DNA from 2 places in the Rhizobium sp. ERR 1071 genome. Region 2 is predicted to be linked to the other one. Evidence: riboswitches for the same ligand, from Rfam matches in the RefSeq annotation. Region 2 holds a riboswitch; the other holds the start of a gene.

Region 1 (4,415 bases), on a different contig from region 2:
GATGAGGTCGGTCGTTGCCGTAATATCGACGCGCCGGCGGCGATTGTCCTTCCACACGCCTTCATAGAGGCAGTTATGGAAGTAGAAATACTCCATGTGGCGGAACTCTGATCGCGCGGCGGAGAAGAGTTCCTCGACGACGCGGATATGGTCATCCATCGAGCCGCCGACATCGAAGAACATCAGAAGCTTCACCGCGTTGCGGCGTTCCGGCCGTGTCCGGACATCGAGATAGCCATGCTCCGCGGTGGAGCGGATCGTGCCGGAAAGATCAAGTTCCTCGGCTGCCCCCTCGCGAACCCAGCGGCGCAGGCGCTTCAGCGCTACCTTGATGTTGCGAGTGCCGAGCTCGACGCCGTCGTCGAGATTCCTGAAGTCGCGCCGATCCCAGACTTTTACCGCCCGGCGATGGCGCGAGGTTTCCTGGCCGATGCGCACGCCTTCCGGATTGTAGCCGTAGGCGCCGAAGGGCGAGGTGCCTGCCGTGCCGATCCATTTCGAGCCGCCCTGATGCCGGCCCTTCTGCTCGGCCAGCCGTTCGCGCAGCGTCTCCATCAGCTTGTCGAAGCCGCCGAGTGCCTCGATCTCTCTTCTTTCGTCTTCGGTCAGATGCCGCTCGGCAAGTTTGCGCAGCCATTCCTCGGGAATGGCGGTCCGCTCCATTGCTTCTCCATCGGCATTGCCGCCGATCGCCTCGACGCCGCGAAAGTAATCGGCGAAGACCTGATCGAAGCGATCGATGAAGCGTTCGTCCTTAATCAGCGTCGCGCGGGCCAAATAGTAGAAGGCCTCCACGTCGTAATCGGCAATCCCTTCTTCCATTCCCTCAAGCAGCGACAGGAATTCCCGGAGCGTCACCGGAACTTTCGCTTGCCTCAGCTTCAGGAAGAAGGGAATGAACAAGCCTCACGTCCTTTCCTGGCCAATCTCCTCCAGATCATACGGCGTGGTCTGGTAGATCTCATTGATCCAGTTGCCGAAGAACAGATGCGCATGGCTGCGCCACCGGTTCTGCGGAGGAATTTCCGGGTCGTTATGCGGGAAGTAGTTGTGCGGCATCTTGATCGGCACGCCCGCATTCACATCGCGGAAATACTCATCCGCCAGCGACGTGGAATCATACTCCACGTGATTGAACATGTAGAGCCGGTTGCAGGCTTGTTCGTGCACGAGACAGACGCCCATCTCGCTCGAGTCCATCAGTATTTCCAGGCCGGGCACTTTTTCGATGTCTGCCCGGCGCACTTCGGTCCAGCGGGACACCGGAATGGCGAAATCGTCGGAGAAGCCGTTGAGATAGACCGAAGAGGGCTTCAGGTTCTGGTGGCGATAGACGCCAAAAGCCTTCTCCGTAAGCGTATATTTCGGCACCTTGTGGAAATGGTAGATCGCCGCCATCGCCCCCCAGCAGACGTTCATCGTCGAATGGACGTTGGTGGTCGTCCAGTCTAAGATCTCCTGCATCTCGTTCCAGTAGGTGACGTCCTCATATTCCAGCAGCTCGATCGGTGCGCCGGTTATGATGAAGCCGTCGAACTTGCGGTGCTTCACTTCTTCCCACGTCTCGTAGAAAGCAAGCAGATGCTCCTGCGAGGTGTTCTTGGCCTTGTGGCCGCCAACGCGCACCAGCGAAAACTCCACCTGCAGCGGCGATGCGCCGACCAGGCGCGCCATCTGGATCTCGGTCTTGATCTTGTTCGGCATGAGGTTCAGAAGCCCGATTTGAAGGGGGCGGATATCCTGTCGGAACGCCACCGTTTCGGTCATCACCCGCACACCCTCGTTCTGGAGGGTTTCAAACGCGGGGAGCGTATCGGGAATCTTGATGGGCATCGTTTCACTCGCCAAATACAAAAAAACCGGCCGCGATAAGAATCGCTACCGGTCCGCACGCGGCCCTTTAGCGACTTATTTAACGTGGCTGCAAGCCGGCCGGCCAAATCACCACGAGGGAAATTTCATAAACCCGACATCTCCGCGGGTCAATGGGGCAAGCGTCGGGGAAAGTCTGGGGTTGAGCTTGGAGGCGCGATGTGGCCTACAGATATTCAAGGAGGGCTTCCATGCCGTAACCCAGGCGATGCCTGGCAGCTTCGATCGGTAGCCAGAAGAAGCGGAAGCCGATCGGGTCGCCACCGTCGAAAGGCGTCATTTCGTAGTGAAGCCAAGTGGCAGGCGCTCGTTCGGAGATATGGCAGCGGAAATAGTGCCGTTGGTGATGGTAATCGCGGCCGTTCTTTTCGAAATGGTAGTCGTGAACGCCCAGCGAATAGAGTTCGTGTGGCGCAAAACCGGTCTCCTCCTCGAATTCGCGCGCCGCGGCCGCTACGATGTCCTCACCGGATTCGACCGTGCCGCCAGGAACCTGGATCTGGACGGCGGGAAAATCTGGCTCACCGAAAACAAGCAGATGCCCATCCCGAACGGCATAGATTAAGACCTTGACGGCATCGGGTTGCATTATCTTCCCTGCCCTCGCGCCATGAAGGCCAGCCGTTCGAAGAGATGGACATCCTGCTCGTTCTTCAGCAGTGCGCCATGCAGCTTCGGCAACGCGTTCTTCGCATCGGCGCGTAGCGTTTCGGGATCGATATCGTCTGTAACAAGCAGGCGAATCCAGTCGAGCGCTTCGGAGGTCGAAGGCTTCTTCTTCAGGCCAGGCACGTCGCGGATTTCGAAGAATTGCGTCAGTGCCGCATGAACGAGCGCCTGCTTGATGCCGGGATAATGCACCTCGACGATACGCTTCAGCGTCTCCATGTCGGGAAAGCGGATATAGTGAAAGAAACAGCGGCGCAGGAAGGCGTCCGGCAGTTCCTTCTCGTTGTTCGAGGTGATGATGACGATCGGGCGGATCGCGGCCCGAATGGTCTCCCCGGTCTCGTAGACATGGAATTCCATGCGGTCGAGTTCCTGCAGGAGATCGTTCGGAAATTCGATATCCGCCTTGTCGATCTCGTCGATCAGCAGCACGCACTTCTTCGGCGAGGTGAAGGCCTGCCAGAGCTTGCCTTGGCGGATATAATTCCTGACATCATGAACTCTGACGTCGCCGAGTTGGCTGTCGCGCAGGCGTGAAACCGCGTCATATTCGTAGAGACCCTGCTGGGCCTTCGTCGTCGATTTGACATTCCACTCGATCAGGTCGAGACCGAGCGCGGCCGCCACCTGGCGTGCAAGTTCGGTCTTGCCCGTACCGGGTTCGCCCTTTACGAGAAGCGGACGCTCCAACCTTATGGCGGCATTGACTGCGACCATCAGATCCTTGTCGGCGATATAGTCGGCGGTTCCCTGGAATTGCATCGGAAGGCTTTCTCAATCTTTCGAGCGCAAGCTAATTGCTGACCTTATTCGGTTCAAGACGCGAAACCGTGTATATAGGAATGTGATCCCACCGATCTATTGCAAGGGTGGACATGAGGGCGGGTCATGATTAACTGACGGGACGCGTCGCAGGGAAGTGCTGATGGCAGTTGAAAAGCAAGCCAAGCCGAATATCCAGGGAAATGAACAGGTCGGATACGATTTGAGCCTTTTCTTTCGGCTGAGGATGATGTTCTCCGCTTTCTGGAATTCGGCTGTTCGCATCAAGATCATTTCCCTGACCATCGCGCTTTTCGTGATCATTCTGGTCACGGCTTATGTCCAGGTGCTGCTCAACAGCTGGAATGCGCCCTTCTACGATTCGCTGGCAAGGCGCGATATTTCCGCTTTCTTCCATCAACTCGGCGTCTTCGGCATCATCGCCGGCTCGCTGCTGGTCCTCAATGTCGTTCAGGCCTGGCTCAACCAGATGACCGCGCTCTACATGCGTGAGGGGCTGGCGCGCGATCTGGTCGATCAATGGCTGCAGGCCAAGCGTGCGCTTCGTCTTGCCTCCTCCGGCCTGATCGGCGTCAATCCCGACCAGCGGTTGCATGAGGACGCCCGCAATCTTGCCGAAAGCTCGACGGGGCTTGCCATTGGACTGGTACAGGCGACGATCCTGCTTTTGAGCTTCATCGGCGTGCTCTGGGAGCTCTCCAGCGGCATGGTCTTTCACCTCCGGGGCATGAGCTTCTCCATTCCCGGCTACATGGTCTGGGCGGCAATCCTCTATGCCGGATCCGCCTCTTTCCTCAGCCAATTTGTTGGCCGGCGTCTGGTGAGATTGAATGCAGACCGCTATTCGAAGGAAGCCGAGCTGCGCTTCGCGCTCATGCATGCCAATGAGCATATGCCGGCAATCACCATCGCCGGAGGCGAGGAGAACGAGCGCCGGCGGATCAATCTCGACATATCGGCCGTGCTTGCTGTCATCCGTCAGCTTGCCATCGCCAATACCAATCTCACCTGGGTTTCGGCCGGCTATGGCTGGCTGGTGCTGATCATTCCCATCCTCGTTGCCGCGCCCGCCTATTTCTCCGGCGGCCTGA
Region 2 (4,415 bases):
ATCTTTATCGCTTCGTTGCATAATGCGGCAATTGAAATGAACTAATAATGATTATGCGAGCTCAGCATGAACATTCATGACCTGGAAGCTTTCGTCGCAGTGGTGGAAACAGGTTCGATCGTTGCCGCCTCCGCACGCATCAATCTGACCCAGCCAGGCATCACCCGCCGCATACAGAACCTGGAAGACAGCCTCGGCATCGCGCTGCTCGACCGGCAATCGAAGCCCTTGCGGCCGACGGCGGCAGGACGCGAGGCCTATGAGCATGGCCGTCGGGTGCTGCGCTCGCTCGACGATCTCAAGGCCGGCGTTTCGCCCGGCGGCACGATCGGCGGCGAATTCCGCCTCGGGATCATGCCCTATCTCTCCGAAGCGGCCTTATCGGCCCCGCTCGACGAATTGCGCGGCCAGTTTCCGCAATTGACGCTGCGCGTCGTCACCGGCTGGTCGCCGCAACTGATCGAACAGGTCGCTCACAGTCAGCTCGATGCGGCAACCGTCTGCCTCGCGGAAGGGCTGCAGCCGCCGGATAATGTCGTCGGCGAAATGCTCGGAGTCCATGCCGTCATTCTCGTCGCGGCACCGTCGCTGGGCGTCCCCAAGGAACCGAGATTGGAAGATCTCTCCCGCTTCCCGTGGATCATGAACCAGAGCGGCTGCGGCTTTCGCGCCTTCATCCAGCATCGCTTCGAAGCCGAACGCCTGCCCTTCGACGTCGGCGTCGAGGCCATGAGCGCCGATCTCAGAATGTCGCTGGTCGCGCGCGGTCTCGGCATCGGTGTTTTAACACCTGCCGCACTGGCGGACAGCCGCTGGCGCGATTTGGTCGAAATCGTCGAAGCCCCGGATTTCAGCCCGAAAGTCGTCAACTGGCTGGTGCATCGGCCGCCGGCGGGGCGGCTGGCGCGGCCGATCGCAATTTTTGGGGAAGCGCTGAAGGAAACGCTGAAAACGAAGAGACCGCTTCTGGCGTGAAGATTATGGAGCGGGTGAAGGGAATCGAACCCTCGTATTCAGCTTGGGAAGCTGCTGCTCTACCATTGAGCTACACCCGCCTGACATCGTGAGATGTCCAACAGTTACCGGCCTCTGTCAAGGCCGGTCGGCAATCGATCAAAGCCGGAAGTGCTTGGAGAGCTTCAGGCCCTGTGCCTGGTAGTTCGAGCCGAGGCCGGAGCCGTAGAGGCTGCTTGGCTGTTCCAGCATGTGTTCATAGATCAGGCGACCGACGATCTGGCCATCCTCGAGGATGAAGGGCACTTCGTGGCTGCGCACTTCAAGCACGGCGCGGCTGCCGCGGCCGCCGGCCGGGGCATGGCCGAAGCCGGGATCGAAGAAGCCGGCATAGTGGACGCGGAATTCGCCGACCAGCGGATCGAACGGCGTCATCTCGGCGGCGAAATGCGGCGGCACATGCACAGCCTCGCGCGAGACGAGGATGTAGAATTCATCGGGATCGAGGATCAGCTCGGTGCGGCCGCGGCTATAGAGCGGTTCCCAGAAATCGAAAATATCGTGCTGGGCCTTTTTGTCGACGTCGACGACGGCGGTATGGTGCTTGCCGCGATAGCCGATCAGGCCTTCCTTGTCGCCGGCAAGATCGATCGAGAGCGCGATGCCGCCGCCGGTGATATTCGGCTTCTTGCTGGCGACCAGCGTCTCGCTCTCGTGTAGCGCCAGCAGTTCCGGCTCGGTGAGCAGGGCCTGGCCGACGCGGAAGCGGATCTGCGACAGGCGCGAACCGCGGCGAACGACGATCGGGAAGGTGCGCGGGCTGATTTCGAGATAGAGCGGGCCGGAATAGCCGGCCGGGATCTTGTCGAACTCCTGCGCCCGGTCGGTGATGACGCGGGTGAAGATGTCGAGACGGCCGGTCGAGCTCTTCGGATTGGCGGAGGCCGACATATCCTCGGGTAGATCCAGCCGCTCCATCAGCGGCACAATATAGACGCAGCCCGTTTCCAGCACAGCGCCTTCGGAGAGATCGACCACATGCAGTTTCAGCCGGTCGAGCTTGTCGGCGACGAGATGTGATGGACCGGGCATGAAGCTGGCGCGGACGCGGAAGGCATGCGAGCCGAGCCGCAGGTCAAGGCTTGCCGGCTGGATCTGATCGACGTCCAGTTCTCTCTCGCTCGTCAGCCGCCCCGTTTCAAACAGCGCTGCGATGGCGCGATCGGCCAAAATTCCAGTATTGCGAGCCATCATGCTTCTCTCATAATTTGTCGCAGACAAAACCAAACTCGGGGAATTGACGCAAGCCGTCAACGGCAGTATTGCAACTTATCCCGTGGTGATTTGGCCGGTCGGCTTGCAGCCACGTTAAACAAATGGCTAAAAAGACCGGGGTTGAACCGGTCTGCTTTCGCGACCGGTTTTTTTGTTTTGAAAGTGGTGATGGCATGAGCAAGACTTGGCGCCCCGCAACCCAGCTCGTACACAACGGAACGCTCCGTTCGCAATTCGGCGAGACCTCCGAAGCAATCTATCTGACCCAGGGCTTCGTCTATGAGACCTCGGAAGCGGCGGAAGCCCGCTTCAAGGGCGAGACGGATGGTTTCATCTACGCCCGCTACGGCAGCCCCACCAACGACATGTTCGAAAAGCGCATGTGCGCGCTGGAAGGCGCTGAAGACGCCCGCGCCACCGCGTCCGGCATGGCCGCTGTCTCCGCAGCCATCCTTTGCCAGCTGAAGGCCGGCGATCATATCGTCGCTGCCCGCGCCCTCTTCGGCTCCTGCCGCTGGGTGGTCGAGACGCTGGCGCCGAAATACGGCATCGAATGCACGCTGGTCGACGGCCGCTTTACCGAGAACTGGGAAAAGGCCATCCGCCCGAACACCAAGGTGTTCTTCCTCGAAAGCCCGACCAACCCGACGCTGGAAGTGGTCGATATTGCCGCCGTCGCCAAGCTCGCCAACCAGATCGGCGCAAAGGTCGTGGTCGACAACGTCTTCGCCACGCCGCTCTTCCAAAAGCCTTTGGAACTCGGCGCCCATATCGTCGTCTACTCCGCCACCAAACATATCGACGGCCAAGGTCGTTCGCTTGGTGGCGTCATCCTTTCCGACAAGCAGTGGATCGACGAGAACCTGCAGGACTATTTCCGCCACACCGGCCCGGCCATGTCTCCCTTTACCGCCTGGACGCTGCTGAAAGGCATTGAGACGCTGCCGCTGCGCGTTGCGCAGCAGACGGCGAACGCCTCCAAGGTTGCCGATTTCCTCGCCGAGCAGACCAACAAGGTCGCCCGCGTGATCTATCCCGGCCGCAAGGACCATCCGCAGGCCGATATCATCGCCAAGCAGATGAGCGGCGGCTCTACGCTGGTCGCCTTCGAGCTCAAGGGCGGCAAGGAAGCGGCCTTCAAGCTGCAGAATGCGCTGGAGATCGTCAAGATTTCCAACAATCTCGGCGACTCGAAGAGCCTGATCACCCATCCTGCCACCACGACGCACAAGAACCTCACCGACGAGGCCCGCGCCGAGCTCGGCATTTCGCCGGGCACCGTGCGCTTCTCCGCCGGCATCGAAGACAGCGCGGATCTGGTCGAGGACTTCGCCCGCGCGCTCGAGCAGGTTTCCGCCTGATATCAATCGAGCCGCCCGGATTTTTCCGGGCGGCTCGACCTGCCCCCATCGGGCAATCTCGCGAAAGATAGGGTAGCTCGTCAGCTAGCGGCCTTGAATTCAACCAGACCGTTGTTCAGGAAGACCGTCTTGTCGAACAATTTAAGATCCAGCGGATTCGGCAGGCGAACATCCGAGAGATCGGGCACTGGTTTCAGCGCCGGATCATAGGAACGGTCGATCTGCGAGACAAAGACGACGATCACGCCTCTGGCGCGCGCAAACGCCTTCAGCGCCCGGACCTGGATCATCAGCTCCGGTTTTTCCCGTTTCTGATCGAGCAGCTGCAGAAAATCGACGACCGCCAACGTGCCACGCGGCGCACCGGCCAGCCTCTCGACGATATAATCGGCGCTGATGGCATCTGAATTGTCGAATTCAAACAGATCGGCAAATTCCGCATAATCGGCACCGATGACAGGAAAACGGTCCAGGACGACCTTTTCCGTGTCCTCCAGCGTGAAGAAGACACCGCGATTGCCAGCCTTCATGGCTTCGACGGCGAGCCGCAAGCTCATTAGGGTCTTGCCGTGACCGCGCCGCGCGCCGATCAGCACCAGATCGCCCGGGCTCAGACGCGAATATAGCTCACCGATGGGCACAGCTGAGCTCGTTTTGCTTGCGAGCAAGCTCCAGCCCGCAAAGCCTTCGCCAGCCGCGACGCGATCCAGCGCGGCGTGCAAGGGGATTTTCTGCTGGCGAGACAGGAGCCTAGCCTTGCGCTTTAAATGATAAACAGGGGCAGAAAGCCTCATCTAAACCTCCTATTGCGAGCAATGACCGCAA

Evidence for each region. Region 2 has a riboswitch for S-adenosylmethionine ahead of FBZ99_RS12650 (O-succinylhomoserine sulfhydrylase). Riboswitches for the same ligand answer to the same signal wherever they lie in the genome.
Region 1: linked by a shared signal. The riboswitch ahead of metA (homoserine O-acetyltransferase MetA) and the one ahead of FBZ99_RS12650 (O-succinylhomoserine sulfhydrylase) in region 2 are both predicted to bind S-adenosylmethionine.

The regions. Positions count from the first base shown of each region.
Region 1 covers NZ_VITM01000008.1:202,747-207,161, forward strand. The annotation lists gene FBZ99_RS24630 (vWA domain-containing protein) at 1-903, opposite strand, end outside; gene metA (homoserine O-acetyltransferase MetA) at 907-1,833, opposite strand; SAM riboswitch at 1,881-1,958, opposite strand; gene FBZ99_RS24640 (NUDIX domain-containing protein) at 2,039-2,461, opposite strand; gene FBZ99_RS24645 (AAA family ATPase) at 2,461-3,303, opposite strand; gene FBZ99_RS24650 (ABC transporter ATP-binding protein/permease) at 3,467-4,415, shown strand, end outside.
Region 2 covers NZ_VITM01000003.1:525,553-529,967, forward strand. The annotation lists gene FBZ99_RS12635 (LysR family transcriptional regulator) at 67-975, shown strand; tRNA gene FBZ99_RS12640 (tRNA-Gly) at 982-1,055, opposite strand; gene FBZ99_RS12645 (2'-deoxycytidine 5'-triphosphate deaminase) at 1,114-2,208, opposite strand; SAM riboswitch at 2,281-2,359, shown strand; gene FBZ99_RS12650 (O-succinylhomoserine sulfhydrylase) at 2,403-3,590, shown strand; gene FBZ99_RS12655 (DNA helicase) at 3,671-4,384, opposite strand.